One region of the Vallitalea sediminicola genome, then DNA from elsewhere that is predicted to be linked to it. Evidence: riboswitches for the same ligand, from Rfam matches in the RefSeq annotation. Region 1 holds a riboswitch; the other holds the start of a gene.
The links. Region 1 has a riboswitch for thiamine pyrophosphate ahead of thiW (energy coupling factor transporter S component ThiW). Riboswitches for the same ligand answer to the same signal wherever they lie in the genome.
Positions count from the first base shown of each region.

Region 2: it holds a riboswitch for thiamine pyrophosphate, as region 1 does, so the genes downstream of both, thiT (energy-coupled thiamine transporter ThiT) here and thiW (energy coupling factor transporter S component ThiW) in region 1, are expected to answer to the same signal.

Region 1 covers NZ_BTPT01000038.1:13,352-21,078, reverse strand. Annotated here, with positions in the region: gene metG (methionine--tRNA ligase) at 1-1,582, shown strand, start outside; gene ACX6CF_RS16685 (MBL fold metallo-hydrolase) at 1,748-2,581, shown strand; gene ACX6CF_RS16680 (helix-turn-helix domain-containing protein) at 2,649-3,485, opposite strand; gene ACX6CF_RS16675 (alpha-L-fucosidase) at 3,601-5,082, shown strand; TPP riboswitch at 5,143-5,250, shown strand; gene thiW (energy coupling factor transporter S component ThiW) at 5,389-5,892, shown strand; gene thiD (bifunctional hydroxymethylpyrimidine kinase/phosphomethylpyrimidine kinase) at 5,889-6,680, shown strand; gene thiM (hydroxyethylthiazole kinase) at 6,673-7,503, shown strand; partial or broken gene thiE (thiamine phosphate synthase) at 7,487-7,727, shown strand, end outside.
Region 2 covers NZ_BTPT01000001.1:4,194-11,920, forward strand. Annotated here, with positions in the region: gene ACX6CF_RS00020 (LacI family DNA-binding transcriptional regulator) at 1-31, shown strand, start outside; gene rbsD (D-ribose pyranase) at 152-604, shown strand; gene ACX6CF_RS00030 (BtpA/SgcQ family protein) at 714-1,541, shown strand; gene rbsK (ribokinase) at 1,576-2,505, shown strand; gene ACX6CF_RS00040 (sugar ABC transporter ATP-binding protein) at 2,544-4,043, shown strand; gene ACX6CF_RS00045 (ABC transporter permease) at 4,048-5,019, shown strand; gene ACX6CF_RS00050 (substrate-binding domain-containing protein) at 5,149-6,120, shown strand; TPP riboswitch at 6,234-6,347, shown strand; gene thiT (energy-coupled thiamine transporter ThiT) at 6,397-7,068, shown strand; gene ACX6CF_RS00060 (hypothetical protein) at 7,207-7,455, shown strand; gene ACX6CF_RS00065 (cytochrome c biogenesis CcdA family protein) at 7,669-7,727, shown strand, end outside.

The sequences.
Region 1 (7,727 bases):
TTCGTTACACATAGGGCATGTGGCTTCACTTATATCAGGTGATGTCATTGCTAGATATTATAGACAAAAAGGTGATAAGGTATGTTATGTTTCGGGTAGTGATTGTTATGGAACTCCAATTACAATCAAAGCAAAGAAAGAAGGTAAATCTCCACTAGAAATAGCTGAATTTTATCATAGCGAATTTGTGGATTGCTTTAATGCTCTTGGATTCTCATATGATTATTATGGTAAAACCACGAGTGATGAACACAATGAATTTATTAAGGATTTTCATAGCAAATTATATAAGAGTTCAAGCATTATTGAAAAGAGAGTACAACAAGCATACTGTGTTAATTGTGAAGAATATCTACCAGATAGATTCGTTGAAGGTAGTTGTCCTGAATGTGGAGAGATAACAAGAGGTGACCAATGTGATGCTTGTGGAAGAGTACTTGAACCAGAGATATTAATTAATGGTACTTGTGCAGTATGTGGTAAAAAAATTGGTTTCAGAGAATCCACACATCTGTATTTGAAATTATCAGATTTTGAATCCGACTTAAGAAAACTAGTTAATGAGTCTAAATATTGGAGGAAAAACGCAATAGATTTTACTAATCGTTATTTAGATGAAGGTCTTAGAGATAAAGCTTTGACACGTGATTTAAGCTGGGGTGTTGAAGTTCCAAGAGAAGGATACAGTGACAAGAAAATATATATATGGGCTGAGAATGTACTTGGTTATTTATCTTCTAGCAAGGTAGCGATACAATCCAATAAAGATTTTAACGATTTTTGGAAAGATGAAAAAGCTCTGCATTATTACGTACACGGTAAAGATAATATACCATTTCATACTATAATACTTCCATCATTGTTATTAGCTAATGGAGAAAATTATCATCTTCCAGATAGAATTATTTCAAGTGAATACTTAACACTAGAACATAAAAAAATATCAACAAGTAAAGATTATGCTGTTTGGATAAAAGACATCGTTAATCGTTATGATCCAGATACTATAAGATATTTTCTTATTGCTAATGGTCCGGAAAAAAGGGATACAGATTTTTCCTTCAGGGAGTTGATTAATCGGCATAATGGAGAACTATTAGGTACTTATGGTAATTTCATTAATCGTACAATTGTTTTTATAGAGAAATATTTTAATAATGAAATACCTAATGGTAGTTTTGATGAGAATATAGAGGTACAGTTAAAGAATATATATAAGACTACTGGGGAAAACATAGAGATAGGAAATCTGAGAGCAGGGTTAGAAGAAATATTCAATCTACTTAGAAGTGCCAATAAATATTTTGATACAAATAAACCTTGGGAAACTAGAACAACAGATATAAAAGAGTGTGAAAATACTATATATAACTGTATTCAGATTATAGCTAATACAGCAGTATTGTTAGAACCATTTATACCTTTTTCATCTAATAAGGTTATAAAATGGCTGGGAATCGATGACAGATGGGAATTAAAATTGATTGAAAGTGGAAAAAGCATTAATAGTATTGATAAGTTATTTGAAAGAATAGATAAAAAAATTATAGATGAAGAACTTGAAAAGTTAAATATCAACTAATTATCAATAGTTTTAATACTATATCTCTGAATGCATTTAAATACAAAATAATATAGGTATGTATATATAAAATGATTTATTATATTATTGACATAAATTGTCCAAGAGAGTATATTGAAGTTATCATGATTTAATAACTAATATAATTACATGGAGGTAAAATTTATGAAAGTACAATTCTTAGGAACAGCGGCTGCTGAAGGCATACCTGCACTATTTTGTAATTGCCCAATATGTATGGAATCTAAAAGACTTGGGGGAAAGAATATCAGAAAACGTTCAAGTATCATTATTGATGATAAGATAGTCATTGACTTCACTAATGATGTTATGCATCATGTTCATACATATGGAATAGATTATTCAAGATTAGAATATCTTTTGATTACACATTCTCATAGTGATCATTTCAATTATTATGATTTAGAATTTAAATTACCAGGTTATAGAAATGAGGGTAATCCCAAATTAAATATTTATGCTAACAAAACATGTTTAGATATATTAGATCAGTTTGAGGATTTTTCAGGGGATATTGATGAACATTTTACACTTAATAGAGCTGAACCTTTCAAATCATTTTTTATAGAAGATTATAAAATTACACCATTATCTGCTAGACATAGAACTATGTATGATGAAGAAGAGTGTCTAATATATATAATCGAACATGATGGTAAAAGAATGTTATACGGGCTGGATTCAGCTTATTATTTTGATGATGTTATTGATTATATAACCAAACTTTATTTCGATTTAGTTATTTTAGATTGTACATGTGGTTTTGGTGAAACCAATGAAAATTCAACTCATATGTGTTTAAAGGATAATGAACAGATTGTACATATTTTAAGAGAAAATACTGCAGTAGATGAAAAAAGTACCGTTATCTCTCAACATTTTTCACATAATGGTCTTGTTGTTTATGATAGAGATAAAGACACATTCAAGAAAAAGGGATTAATGATGGCTTATGATGGAATGGTAGTAGAAGTTTAATATTGGTTTATAAATAAGAATAAGAATTGTATAATAATTTTTATTCTTATTTATATGCATCTTTTATTTAAAGCTTATCAGAGGTTAACTGTCTATATTGTTTTGGAGATAGTCCAGTTTGTTTTTTGAAGACTAGAGAAAAATAGTATGGGGTACTAAATCCAACTAGTTCAGATATTAATTTGATACTTTCATTATTAATAGTTAACAACTCCTTAGCTCTTTCAATTCGTAGTCTATTTATATACTCCATAGGGGAGAGACCGAATGTACTTGTGAATAACCTTATCAAGTAATTAGGATGGAGATTCATATAATCAGCAAGTTCATTAATGGTAATCTTGGTGTGAAGATTTTCTTCTATAAAATCTAATAGGAGATTAAGCTTGGTATCTGTTGCTTGCGTCTTCAAAGTTATTTCATTGTTACATATCTCTGAAAAGTATGTTGATAAAAGTTGCATAAGAGTTGCCTGAGCATTCAGTGGTGAAAAAGGATTATCACTATTATAATAAGCAGTTAAGTCCTCAAAAAGTGAAATGATTTTTTGGGGATTTTTTATTGTTTTCATATATGGGATATCTAAGAAATCTGATATGGTAATTGAACCAATATATGCATTAAAATGACACCAGTGTTTGGTATAAGTTTTTGGGCTTATTGTTGAATAACCATGTGTACAGCCTTCAGGTATAAACATCATATCTCCAGGTTTTGGATAATATGCAACACCATCAATGTATATAACACCATCACCTTTTTCGATAAAATATATTTTACAATAACCTAGATTAGATTGAGTATCCTTCCAAGTTAGTGGAACTTGATTGTAAGCTGATATTATTAAATTAACCCTGAGATAAGACATATATTTTGAAATCATTTTATCTTGTGATTTTGACATTTTATTCTCCTTATTGACTAATTAAAAATATTATAAAAATAGGTTAGTATTTTATATTTATATTATATCACAGACTAATTAAAATATAAATATATAGTGCGAAAGGAGAAAATGTATGAGACAAATAAAAGATTATATTAAAGATATTGAAAAGGTCATTAACGAAGGACCGTATAAAGATACGTGGGAGTCACTTGGAGAATATAAAGAACCCAAATGGTATAAGGATGCGAAATTCGGTATTTTCATTCACTGGGGAGTTTATTCAGTACCAGCTTATGGTAATGAATGGTATCCAAGAAATATGTATATAAAAGGGTCAAAAGAATATGAGCATCATATAAAGACTTATGGTCAACATAAAAACTTTGGGTATAAAGATTTTATACCAATGTTCAAAGGTGAAAAATTCGATGCTGATAAATGGATGGAGCTTTTTGCAGATGCTGGTGCTAAATATGTTATGCCAGTTGCAGAACATCATGATGGATTCCAGATGTATGATAGTGAATTGTCTGAGTTCAATGCAATGAAAATGGGTCCTCAGAAAGATATATTAGGTGCATTAAAAAAAGCTGCAGAAGAGAAAGATATAGTTTTTACTGCATCCAGCCATAGAGCTGAGAATTATTGGTTTATGTCAGGACTCAGAGATTTTGATTCTGGTTTACAAGATACACAGTTTCAAGAGCCTTATGGTCATGCTGTAAAACTATTTGAAAATGAAGAACTACATGAGACTACTCATAATATTCATAGTAAAGGACCATCAACTGACCACTTGAAGAATTGGCTTGTTAGAACTTGTGAACTTGTAGATAAGTACCAACCAAAAGTTGTATGGTTTGATTGGTGGATTCAAAATTTAGCGTTTAAACCATATCTAAAGAAATTTGCAGCTTATTACTATAATAGGGCTGTAGAATGGGGAGAAGAAGTGGCTATCAATTATAAATTTGATGCTTATGCTAAAGGAACTGCCATATTTGATGTTGAGAGAGGTCAATTAGCTTCTATAAGACCTAGATTATGGCAGACAGATACAGCAATAGCTACAAATTCTTGGGGATATACTGAAAACAATAATTTCAAGACACCTGAATCGGTAGTATGTGATCTTGTAGATATTGTTAGTAAAAATGGTTGTCTATTACTTAATATTGGTCCAAAATCTGATGGGACAATAACAAAAGAAGAAGAAAATGTATTAAGATGTATTGGTAAATGGTTAAGAATAAATGGTGAATCAATCTATAATACAGAATATTGGAGTACTTTTGGTGAAGGACCAACAGAAATTATTGAAGGTGCTTTCAATGATGAAAAGCGTTCATCCTTTACAAGTGAGGATATAAGATTTACATACAATGCACCTTATATTTATGCTAATGTATTAAGATGGCCTGATAATAATGAAGTGGTCATTAAATCATTGCAAAAAGGTAGTAAATATTTTGCAGGGGATATAATTGATGTTAAGATTCTAGGCTATGATGATGGTTTGAATTATGAACTGAACGAAAATGGATTAATAGTGTCAATTGATAAGACTATAAATACAACTTATCCAGTATGTATTAAGATAAAGATTAATTAAATTTAAAATCTATTGATTATATTAATTAAATATGTTACCATATACTCGAATATAAAATTGAATATTGGCTAGGGGGGCTAGTATAGCTAGCTGAGATAAAGAACGATATTCTTTGACCCTTGACCTGATCTGGTTCGTACCAGCGGAGGGAAGCTTATCGTAATATTAATTAATATAATGGTAGTAAGGCAATCCTCGGATTGCCTTTTTGTTATTTATAGGTTTGCTTCGCCAATAAACCGTCATTAATATATTTGATTATCTTATCAATAAGTTAATTGATTATTATGGAAAGGAAATGATTACATGAAATTTGAAACTAGAGAATTAGCTTTATCTGGTGTACTTATTGCGCTAGGTGTTGTACTAAGCCCGTATCATATTCCTATTGGTGCTTCAAAATGTTTTCCATGGCAACATCTAATCAATGTAATTTCTGCAATACTATTAGGACCTGTATACGCAGTACTTAATGCAATAGTTATATCCACACTAAGAAATATCTTTGCTATGGGAACATTATTAGCATTTCCAGGAAGTATTTTTGGAGCGCTATTTGCTGGTCTAATGTTTAAAAGATTTGCTAATACATATCTTGCTGCTCTAGGCGAAGTAATAGGAACAGGGATTATTGGAGCTATAATAGCATGTCCAGTAGGTATCTTATTTATGGGCAGACAAGCTGCAATATTTGGTTTAGTAATACCATTTATTATTAGTTCTTTTGCAGGAGCGGTAATAGCTGTATTACTATTTGAACTTACAGCATTAAAAAAATTAGTAATCAAAAAGAAGGTATCTATACAATGAAAACAGCGTTAACAATTGCAGGTTCAGATTGTAGTGGGGGTGCAGGTATTCAAGGAGACCTTAAGACCTTTGATGCCCATGGAGTATATGGTATGAGTGTTATTACAGCTGTAACTGCCCAAAACACTACAAAAGTATCTTATATTCAAGGATTAGAACCTATCACAATTACAAAACAATTAGAAGCTATTTTTGATGATATTAAAGTAGACAGTATTAAAATAGGAATGTTGTTTAACAAACGAATAGTAACAGCTATAGTTAATACTTTTGAACAATATAATCTACCAAAGATAGTTTTAGACCCTGTCATGATATCTACTACAGGAAGGATATTACTTAAGGGTGATGCAATAGAAAGTATTGTAACAGATATGTTTCCGTTATGTAACCTTATAACTCCAAACATACTTGAAGCAGAACGATTAACAGATACAGCTATTAGCAATACAGATGATATGGAAACAGCATGTAAAAAATTATATGAACTTGGTCCAAAAAATATTTTGGTCAAGGGTGGCCATCTTAGAGATACAGCATGTGATGTTTTATTTGATGGTAGTAAGTTTACATATTATAACCACCAAAGAATAGATAACCCTAATACACATGGAACAGGGTGTGCATTATCTTCTGCTATAGCAGCTAATATCAGTAAGGGGCAAAATACTACTGATGCAGTTAAACTGGCAAAAAATTATATTACAAAAGCGATAGCAGGTGGATTTTCAATAGGTTCTGGAGATGGACCAGTTAATCATTTCATAGAAGGGAATTATTATGAGTAACTATATGGATAATTTTGACTTTAGTACAATATATAAAAATTCAATGAAGCCATTAATACATTATATCACTAATTATGTAACTTCTAATGATGTTGCAAATATGACTCTTGCTTTTGGTGGTAGTCCAATTATGGCGGAAGCTATTGAAGAGGTTGATGAAATAACATCAATTAGTAATTGCCTAGTGATTAATATAGGGACTATAACATCTAATAAGTTAAAATCAATAAAAAGAGCAATTAAGGTTGCTAACAACAACAATGTACCTATAATATTAGACCCTGTTGGTGTGGCCGCTACAAGTTATAGAAAAGAAATAGTATTTGATATACTGAATAACTACAAAATTGATGTTATTAAAGGTAATGCATCTGAAATTAAAGCCCTTCTTGGACTAGAGACTAATTCAAAAGGTGTAGATTCAGAAGAAATGGATGTAGAAGATATTGAGGCTATTGGATATAAAGTTGCCAAGACATATAATATTATAGTAGCGATTACAGGGAAAATTGATACTGTTTGTAGTGATAAATATGTTGCTAAAATTAATGACGGTTCTAAAATGCTTACATCTATAACAGGAACAGGATGTATGATTTCACCACTTATTGCGGTAGCATTAGCTAAAACTGGTGATGCTTTTGCAAGTAGTATTTATGGCATTTCAGCTATGAATGAGGCTGCTGTCTTAGTCGATGATAATCTAAAAGAAAAAGAATCGGTAGGGACATTTAAAGTGAAATTACTAGATAGTATTTATAATATGAAAGATAAGAATTTTATAGATAGAAAGAAGGTAGTTGTCAATGAAATTTCAAAATGAATTATATTTAATTTCAAAACAATATCCAGACTTTAATATTCTACTAGATAAGACTGAACAAGCCCTTAGAGAAGGAATATCTATTTTTCAATATAGAAGTAAAGAAGAAGATAAAGAGCTATTATATAATGAAGCTACAAAAATAAAAGAATTATGTGATAAATATAATGCTTCTCTTATAATAAATGATAGAGTAGATATTGCGAAAGAAATAGGAGCAGAGG
Region 2 (7,727 bases), on a different contig from region 1:
TACAGAATTAATTATTAGAGAATCAACTTGATATTCTTATAAAATTTAATGCCGAGTTAAACGATTAAATGAAGTGATTAAGTATTTGATGTTCTTGAAGTTTTGAAACCTTCAAGAACTGCTAAATAAATATTATAAGGAGGTAATTTATATGAAAACACATGGTATTTTGCAAAATGATTTGGCAAGAATGGTAGCAAGAATGGGGCACGCTGATTTATTAGTAATTACTGATAGGGGATTTCCATTCCCAAGTCATGAAAGAACTGAATGTATTGATATATCAATAGGAAGGGATATACCTAAAGTTACAGATGTATTAAAAACTATTTTAGAAGAACTAGAAATTGAAAAAGTAATAATTGCCAACGAAACAAAAACTATTTGCCCAGAAGAATATAAAAAAATTCAAGAAATATTAGGGGAAAAGAAAAATAAAGGTAATGATATAATTGAAGAAAACATACCACATATGGAATTTAAAGATTTGGTATTAAATGGTGCTTTAGAAGGTAAGGAAGGTAAAAAAGTAGCTGTATTTGTAAAGACAGGCGAATTTACTCCTTATTGTAATATTATTCTTCAATCCGGAGTGGATTTTTAGAAAAACACAGTTAAACGATTAAATGAAATCGATACATAATATAAATATGTAAGAAAGGTGGTGAAAGCACACGAATGTAGAATTGACTAAATACATTCATGTGTATAATATGAGAGATTTAAAAGTATTAGAAGAGCTATTTCCAAAGAAAAATCCGATTATAGGAATGGTACATTTAAGATCTTTACCAGGGGCGCCTTTATATGACCCTGTAAACATGAATATGAATAGAATTATTAGTATAGCAGTCGAAGAAGCAAAGAAATTAGAAAATGCTGGAGTTGATGGATTACAAATAGAAAATATATGGGACTATCCTTATCTGAAAGGTAGTGAAATTGGTCATGAAACAATCGCCACAATGTCAGTAATAGCCGCTAAGATAAAAGATTCAGTATCTATACCAATAGGAATTAATTGTCACCTGAATGGTGGTATGGAAGCAATGGCTATAGCTTGTGCATGTAATGCAAAATGGATTAGAGTATTCGAATATGTAAATGCGTATGTGTCTCGTGGAGGATTCTTAGAAGCAATAGGAGCCAAATTAAGTAGGTATCGTAGTAATCTTTCAGCAGAAAATGTTAAATTATTTTGTGATGTAAATGTTAAACATGGTAGCCACTTCATTATTTCCGATAGATCAATTACAGAACAAGCTCTTGATGCTCAGATAGATGGAGCAGAAGCACTTATTGTAACAGGTTTTGAAACAGGTCAAGCACCTACACCAAACAAAGTTAAAGAATTTGCAGAGAGTATAAATGTTCCTGTACTTATTGGTAGTGGAGTTACTAAAGAAAATGTAGGAGAGTTAATGAAATATTCTGATGGAATGATTGTTGGTAGCTATTTTAAGAATAATAATAATTGGAAAAATGATATTGATGTAAATCAAGTAAAAGAATTTGTAAAAGAAGTAGAAAAAAATAGGTAGTGTACTTGTGCACAGGGGGAAGGAGAAGTGCAAAATGAATAGTTATCAGTTTAATGGCGAAATACTATGCATGGGTAGTATTAACATGGACTTGGTTATGTATATGAATCAAATGCCTATTCCAGGAGAAACAATAGTGACTGATAATTTTGAAATGTTTCCAGGAGGAAAAGGTGGTAATCAATCTGTCGCAGCATCTTTATTAGGAGGAAATGTTAAATTTTTTGGTATGCTTGGTGATGATGAATTCAGCAAACAATTAAAGATTTCAATGAAAAAAAATAAGGTTACAACTTCTAGTATATTAACAAGAGAAAACATGACTGCTGGGATTGCTATGATTCGTGTTGATGAAAAAGGAGAGAATTCTATTTCATTTACACCTGGTGCCAATACAAAACTAACTAAGCAAGACATTTATATGCATGAAGAATTATTCACAGAAGGTTCAATACTACTAATTACAATGGAAATTAATCCTGAAATAGTATATGAAGCAATACGTGTTGCTAAAAAAAATAATATGTATATAATACTTGATCCAGCTCCTGCACCTAGAGAAAAAATTCCTGAAGATATACCGTTCTTGATTGATATTATTAAACCTAATGAAACAGAAGCTTCTTGGATTACAGGAATACAAGTAACTGATGATGATTCTGCTAAGAAAGCTATTGAAAAAATGGTTGGCATGGGGTTTGAAAATCCTATAATTACTCAAGGTTCAAAAGGGGCATTTGCCTACATAGATAATAACATTATTAAAATAGTACCTATTAAAGTAAATATGATAGATTCTACTGCCGCAGGAGATGTGTTTTCAGGTGCTTTAGCTGCTTCTTTAGCCAATGGAGGTGACTATAAGAAGTCTCTAGAATTTGCTAAAAAAGCTGCTGCAATAAGTACTACAATCAAGGGAGCTCAATCATCTATACCAACAATAGAGCAGGTGAGTAATAACTAGTGTATCAAATAAATTAAGTTTACTTAGAGGTGTGGCATATGGCACAAAAAATATTGGAACTTAAAAATATCAAAAAAAGTTTTGGGGGAGTAAAAGCTTTAAAAGGAGTTGATTTAACAATACAACAAGGAGAGGTACATGCTCTATTAGGAGAAAATGGAGCAGGTAAATCTACACTTATTAAAATTCTTACTGGGGTATTACAAAGAGATGAAGGAGATATCATACTTCTAGACAAAAAAACAGAGATTAATAGTCCTATACATGCAAGAACAAAAGGGATTGCAGCTATATATCAAGAACTAAGTTTAGTAGATAGTTTAAGTGTTGCAGAAAATATATTTTTAGGACATGAACCTACAATGAATTTTTTGGGTTGGAATGATAAAAAAACTTTATTAAAAGATACTACCTCTTATCTTGAATCTTTTAACATTAAGATAGATCCAAAAACGAAGGTTAAAGATCTGGGTATGGGGCAGAAAAGGATAATTGAAATAGTAAAAGCACTTTGTATTGACGCTAAATTACTTCTTCTTGATGAACCAACAACAGGTATGACTAGAATAGAGATTGAAACATTATTCAAGATAATGGAAGATATGAAAAGAAGAAATATTACAATGATATACATATCTCACATTATGGAAGAAATAGAAAGAGTTTGTGATCGAGTATCTGTACTTAGAGATGGTATCAATGCAGCTACATATAAAATGGGCGAAGTAGATATGAATACATTAATTAAAACAATGATTGGAAGAGAAGTTAAGGATGAATTTCCTCTAAGGATAGGTAGAGCTAAAGATGAAGTCGTATTAGAAGTTGAAGACTATATGTCAACTAGAATGAATAAGCCAATCAGTTTTAGATTAAACAAAGGTGAAATACTTGGAATAACTGGAATCATTGGGGCTGGAAAGAGTGAATTAGGTCATGCGTTATTTGGAGCTGATAAATGTATTTCAGGTAAAATTAGATTACAAGGTAAAAACACAACCTTTAAATCACCAAAAGATGTTAAAAACAAAGGAATAGTTTTGATACCAGAGGATAGAAAAACGCAAGGATTATTCTTAGAACATTCTGTTTTGAATAATGCGATTGTTGGGTATGTAGAAAAAATGAATTCTAATAAGTTCTTATTATCTAGAAAAAAATTGAAAAACACAGCTGTCGATATTCTAAAGAAAATGGATGTAAAACCTCTGAAATTAAGATTAAGAATAAAAAATTTGTCAGGAGGGAATCAACAAAAAGTTGTAATCAGCAAATGGCTGTTAGGTAATCCGAAAATCATAATAATGGATGAACCTACTAGAGGAATTGATATTGGTACAAAAGTTGAAATCTATAAATTAATACATCAATTAGCTGATGATGGAATGAGTATTATTCTTTTGTCGTCTGAATTTAATGAGATACGTGGATTGTGTGATAGGGTTATTGTACTCCACGATGGAGAAATAATGGATGAAATGTTAGCAAAAGAGGCTACTATTGAAAGAATACTTATGAAAGCATTAGGAGGAAAATAAAGTCATGAAAGAAAATTTGTCTAATGGGAAAAAAGGTATAAATATAGCTGCTATTGCTAAAAAATTATTGAAAGATGAGTTAGGATTAGTAGTTATATTAGTTTTACTTATTACAATTTTTCAGATGCAATCTAATCATTTCTTGGTAACAAAGAATTTACTTAATATAACTCGTCAAATTTCAATTAACTTAATTGTAGCGGTTGGAATGACTTGCGTAATACTTATAGGTGAAATAGATTTATCAGTTGGTTCCATGGCAGCATTGGTAGGAGTAATTTCCGCTTATGTAATTAATGCTACAGGCTCTATCTTTCTTGGGGTGATTGCTGGGTTATTGATGGGAGCTACTATGGGTCTGATAAATGGTTTGTTGACTGTGTATGGGAAAATACAATCATTTATTGTAACACTTGCCATGATGCAAATAACCCGAGGATTAGCCTTGCTTATCACTAATGGTAAACCGATTTCTAATCTAAAAGAAAAATTTGATTATTTTGGTGCAGGATATGTAGGGGTCATTCCAGTTTCAAGTTTAATAGCAATAGGAATATTTTTAATAGCTTTTATGTTTTTAAATAAAACAAAACACGGTATTTATATTAAATCTATAGGTGCAAGCAGGGAAGCAGCCAAGTTATCAGCTATTAATGTTAAATTATACAGAGTTCTCACTTTTGTAGTTTCTGGTTTGATGGCCGCTGTTGGAGGCATAATTGTAACATCAAGACTTTTATCTGCTCAGCCTACTGCAAGTGATGGATTAGAAATGAATGTTATAGCAGCTGTTATTTTAGGTGGTTCATCACTTAATGGAGGTATTGGTACAATAGTTGGAACTTTACTTGGTGCTGTGATAATCGGCGTTATCAATAATGGAATGAATTTAATGGGTGTTTCAGCATTTTTCCAACAAATAATAAGAGGTTTAATTATTTTAATAGCGGTTTTAGTAAAAAGCAAAGAGAAATAAAAAAGTTTAATAACAATATTACATATGAAGAAACTAAAAAACAGGAACTTGTGAAACAAGTAATAATTTAATATAAATCAAAGCGAGTATTGTAAATCAGTACTTAGCTAAAAGAGGAGGATTTAAATTATGAAAAAAGTATTAGTTTTTATGATGTGTATTTTATTATCCATGAGTTTTGGAGGTTGTGCAAAAAAAGAAACAAAAGAACCAGAGACAAAAGCCCCAGCAGTTAAAGATGCGGAGACAAAAGATCCAGTAGTTAAGGAAGAAAGTTACACAATAGGTTTTGCAGTATCTACTTTGGCAAACCCGTTCTTTGTTACTATGAAAGAAGGAGGAGAATCTAAAGCGAAAGAATTAGGTATGGATATTATAACTCTAGATGCACAAGATTCTTCAGAAACACAAGTATCACAAGTAGAAGATTTAATTGCTAGAGATGTAGACGTAATAATTATTAATCCAGTGGATTCGGATGCAATAGGTGTGGCTGTAAAAGAAGCAAATAAAGCAAATATTCCTGTAATTACTGTTACAAGACCTTCCAATAGTGGTGAAGTAATACAACATCTTGATATTGATAATGCAGAAGCAGGTAAATTAGCAGCAGAAGAAGTTGTTAAAGTACTGGATGGTAAAGGTCAAATAGCTATTTTAGAGGGAATTGCAGGTGCTCCATCAGCAATAGATAGGCAAAAAGGTTTTGAAGATGTAATTAATGAAAATCCAGATATTAAAATAGTCACTAGTCTAACAGCTAATTATTCAAGAGAAGAAGGAGCGGCTGTAATGGAAGATATTCTTCAAGCTAATCCAGAATTAGATGCTGTTTATGCACATAATGATGAAATGGCACTTGGAGCAGTTAGAACTATAAAAGCTGCTAATAGATTAGATGAAATAAAAGTATTTGGTATTGACGCAACTGATGATGCTCTTGTAGCAATTGAAAAAGATGAAATGTCAGCAACAGTAAAACAACAACCTGATTTACAAATGGCAAAAGCAGTTGAAGCGGCAATGAAGGTAGCTAATGGAGAAGAAGTAGAAGAAAAAGTTATCATACCATTATTGTTGGTGAATAAAGATAATCTATAATATTAATTAATTAACTCTATATCGTGATGAGAAAGTAAAGTTCATCACGGTATAGGGTTTTTTAGGTTACCCTTGACAAATATATGAAACAGTAGTACATTATGTGTGAAATAAATATTAGCTAGGGGAGCCAATGGCTGAGAAAGTACATTAGTACATGACAATTATACTGACCCTTATAACCTGATACGGACAATGCCGTCGAAGGGAAGCAGCAAGTGCAGTTTTCATTTGCTTTCAGTCAATTATCTTCCTAACTATAAGGAGGATTTTATTATGTTTCAAGATTTTTTAGATGCAATTTCAAGTGGAAAATTGCAGGATATTGTTACTACCACTTTGGGACAAATTATAATTGTAGTAGTTGCACTACTTCTATTAACAATTGTCGTTTCTGTGGGTAGTAAATCCAAAACTATGAAAACAAAAGAATTAGTCTATTCAGCTATCGCAATAGCTATTGCTGTTGTATTATCACAGCTAAAAATACTTAGACTTCCACAAGGTGGTTCAATTACACCATTTAGTATGCTGTTCATAGTACTTATCGGATATTGGTTTGGTACAACTCAAGGTGTAATCTGTGGTATTACATATGGATTATTACAACTGATAATTAATCCGTGGGTAGTTCACCCTGTTCAATTATTATTAGATTATCCAATTGCATTTGGGGCACTTGGTCTATCAGGACTATTTAGAAAATCACAAAATGGACTGATAAAAGGATTATTCATTGGAGCTTTCGGCAGATTCATATGCCACTTCTTGACAGGAGTCATATTCTTTGCTAGTTATGCGGCTGAAGTTAATATGGATCCAACATTATATTCCATGGCATATAATATTTCTTATATAGCTGTTGAAGTATTTTTGACAGTGATATTACTATTCTTACCGCCAGTTGATGATGCTATCAAGCAATTAAAGAAATCAGCAATTTCTTAGGATAAGTTTAGGATAATAATATAATAATAACATACACTAAACGGAGATAGGTAAAGCTATCTCTATTTTTTATACTTATATAGATTTTCCACCATATAGTAGTTTTACTAAAAATAAATAATAGAAAGGAATAACAATATGAAAAAGATAGGTTCTACTGATAATGAAGGTAATACTGATTTTAACGATCTTGATGGTGTACCAGAAGGAATAATCGAAAAAAAACCAGAACACCAAAATACTAGCAAAGCACATCCTTATATGGGTAATTTGACTTCTCACGAGATTGGTATGATGGCTAAGTCGGGAGCACTGGATGGTGATATGTTCAAAAGAATGATATCAAATGTTGAGCAAGATACAGAAGATGGTCCAACATTGCCTTGATTAGTAGGGGTGTTATGAAGCAATCCTTATAAGTTGAATAGAACTAAATAATTGCTGGCTCTATAGCAATTATTTAGTTTGGATTATATATTAATTAATAATATTAAAAAAGTATGAATTTATTTATTTTAATATAGTAATATAATGATATTGATGATAATATATATATCAAAAGAAGTATAATAAGTATACTTGAGGTTTGGAGGAAAGAATATGGGAAATGAATTAACTTTTTGGGTAGCAATATTTAATGGATTTCTATCTTTTTTTAC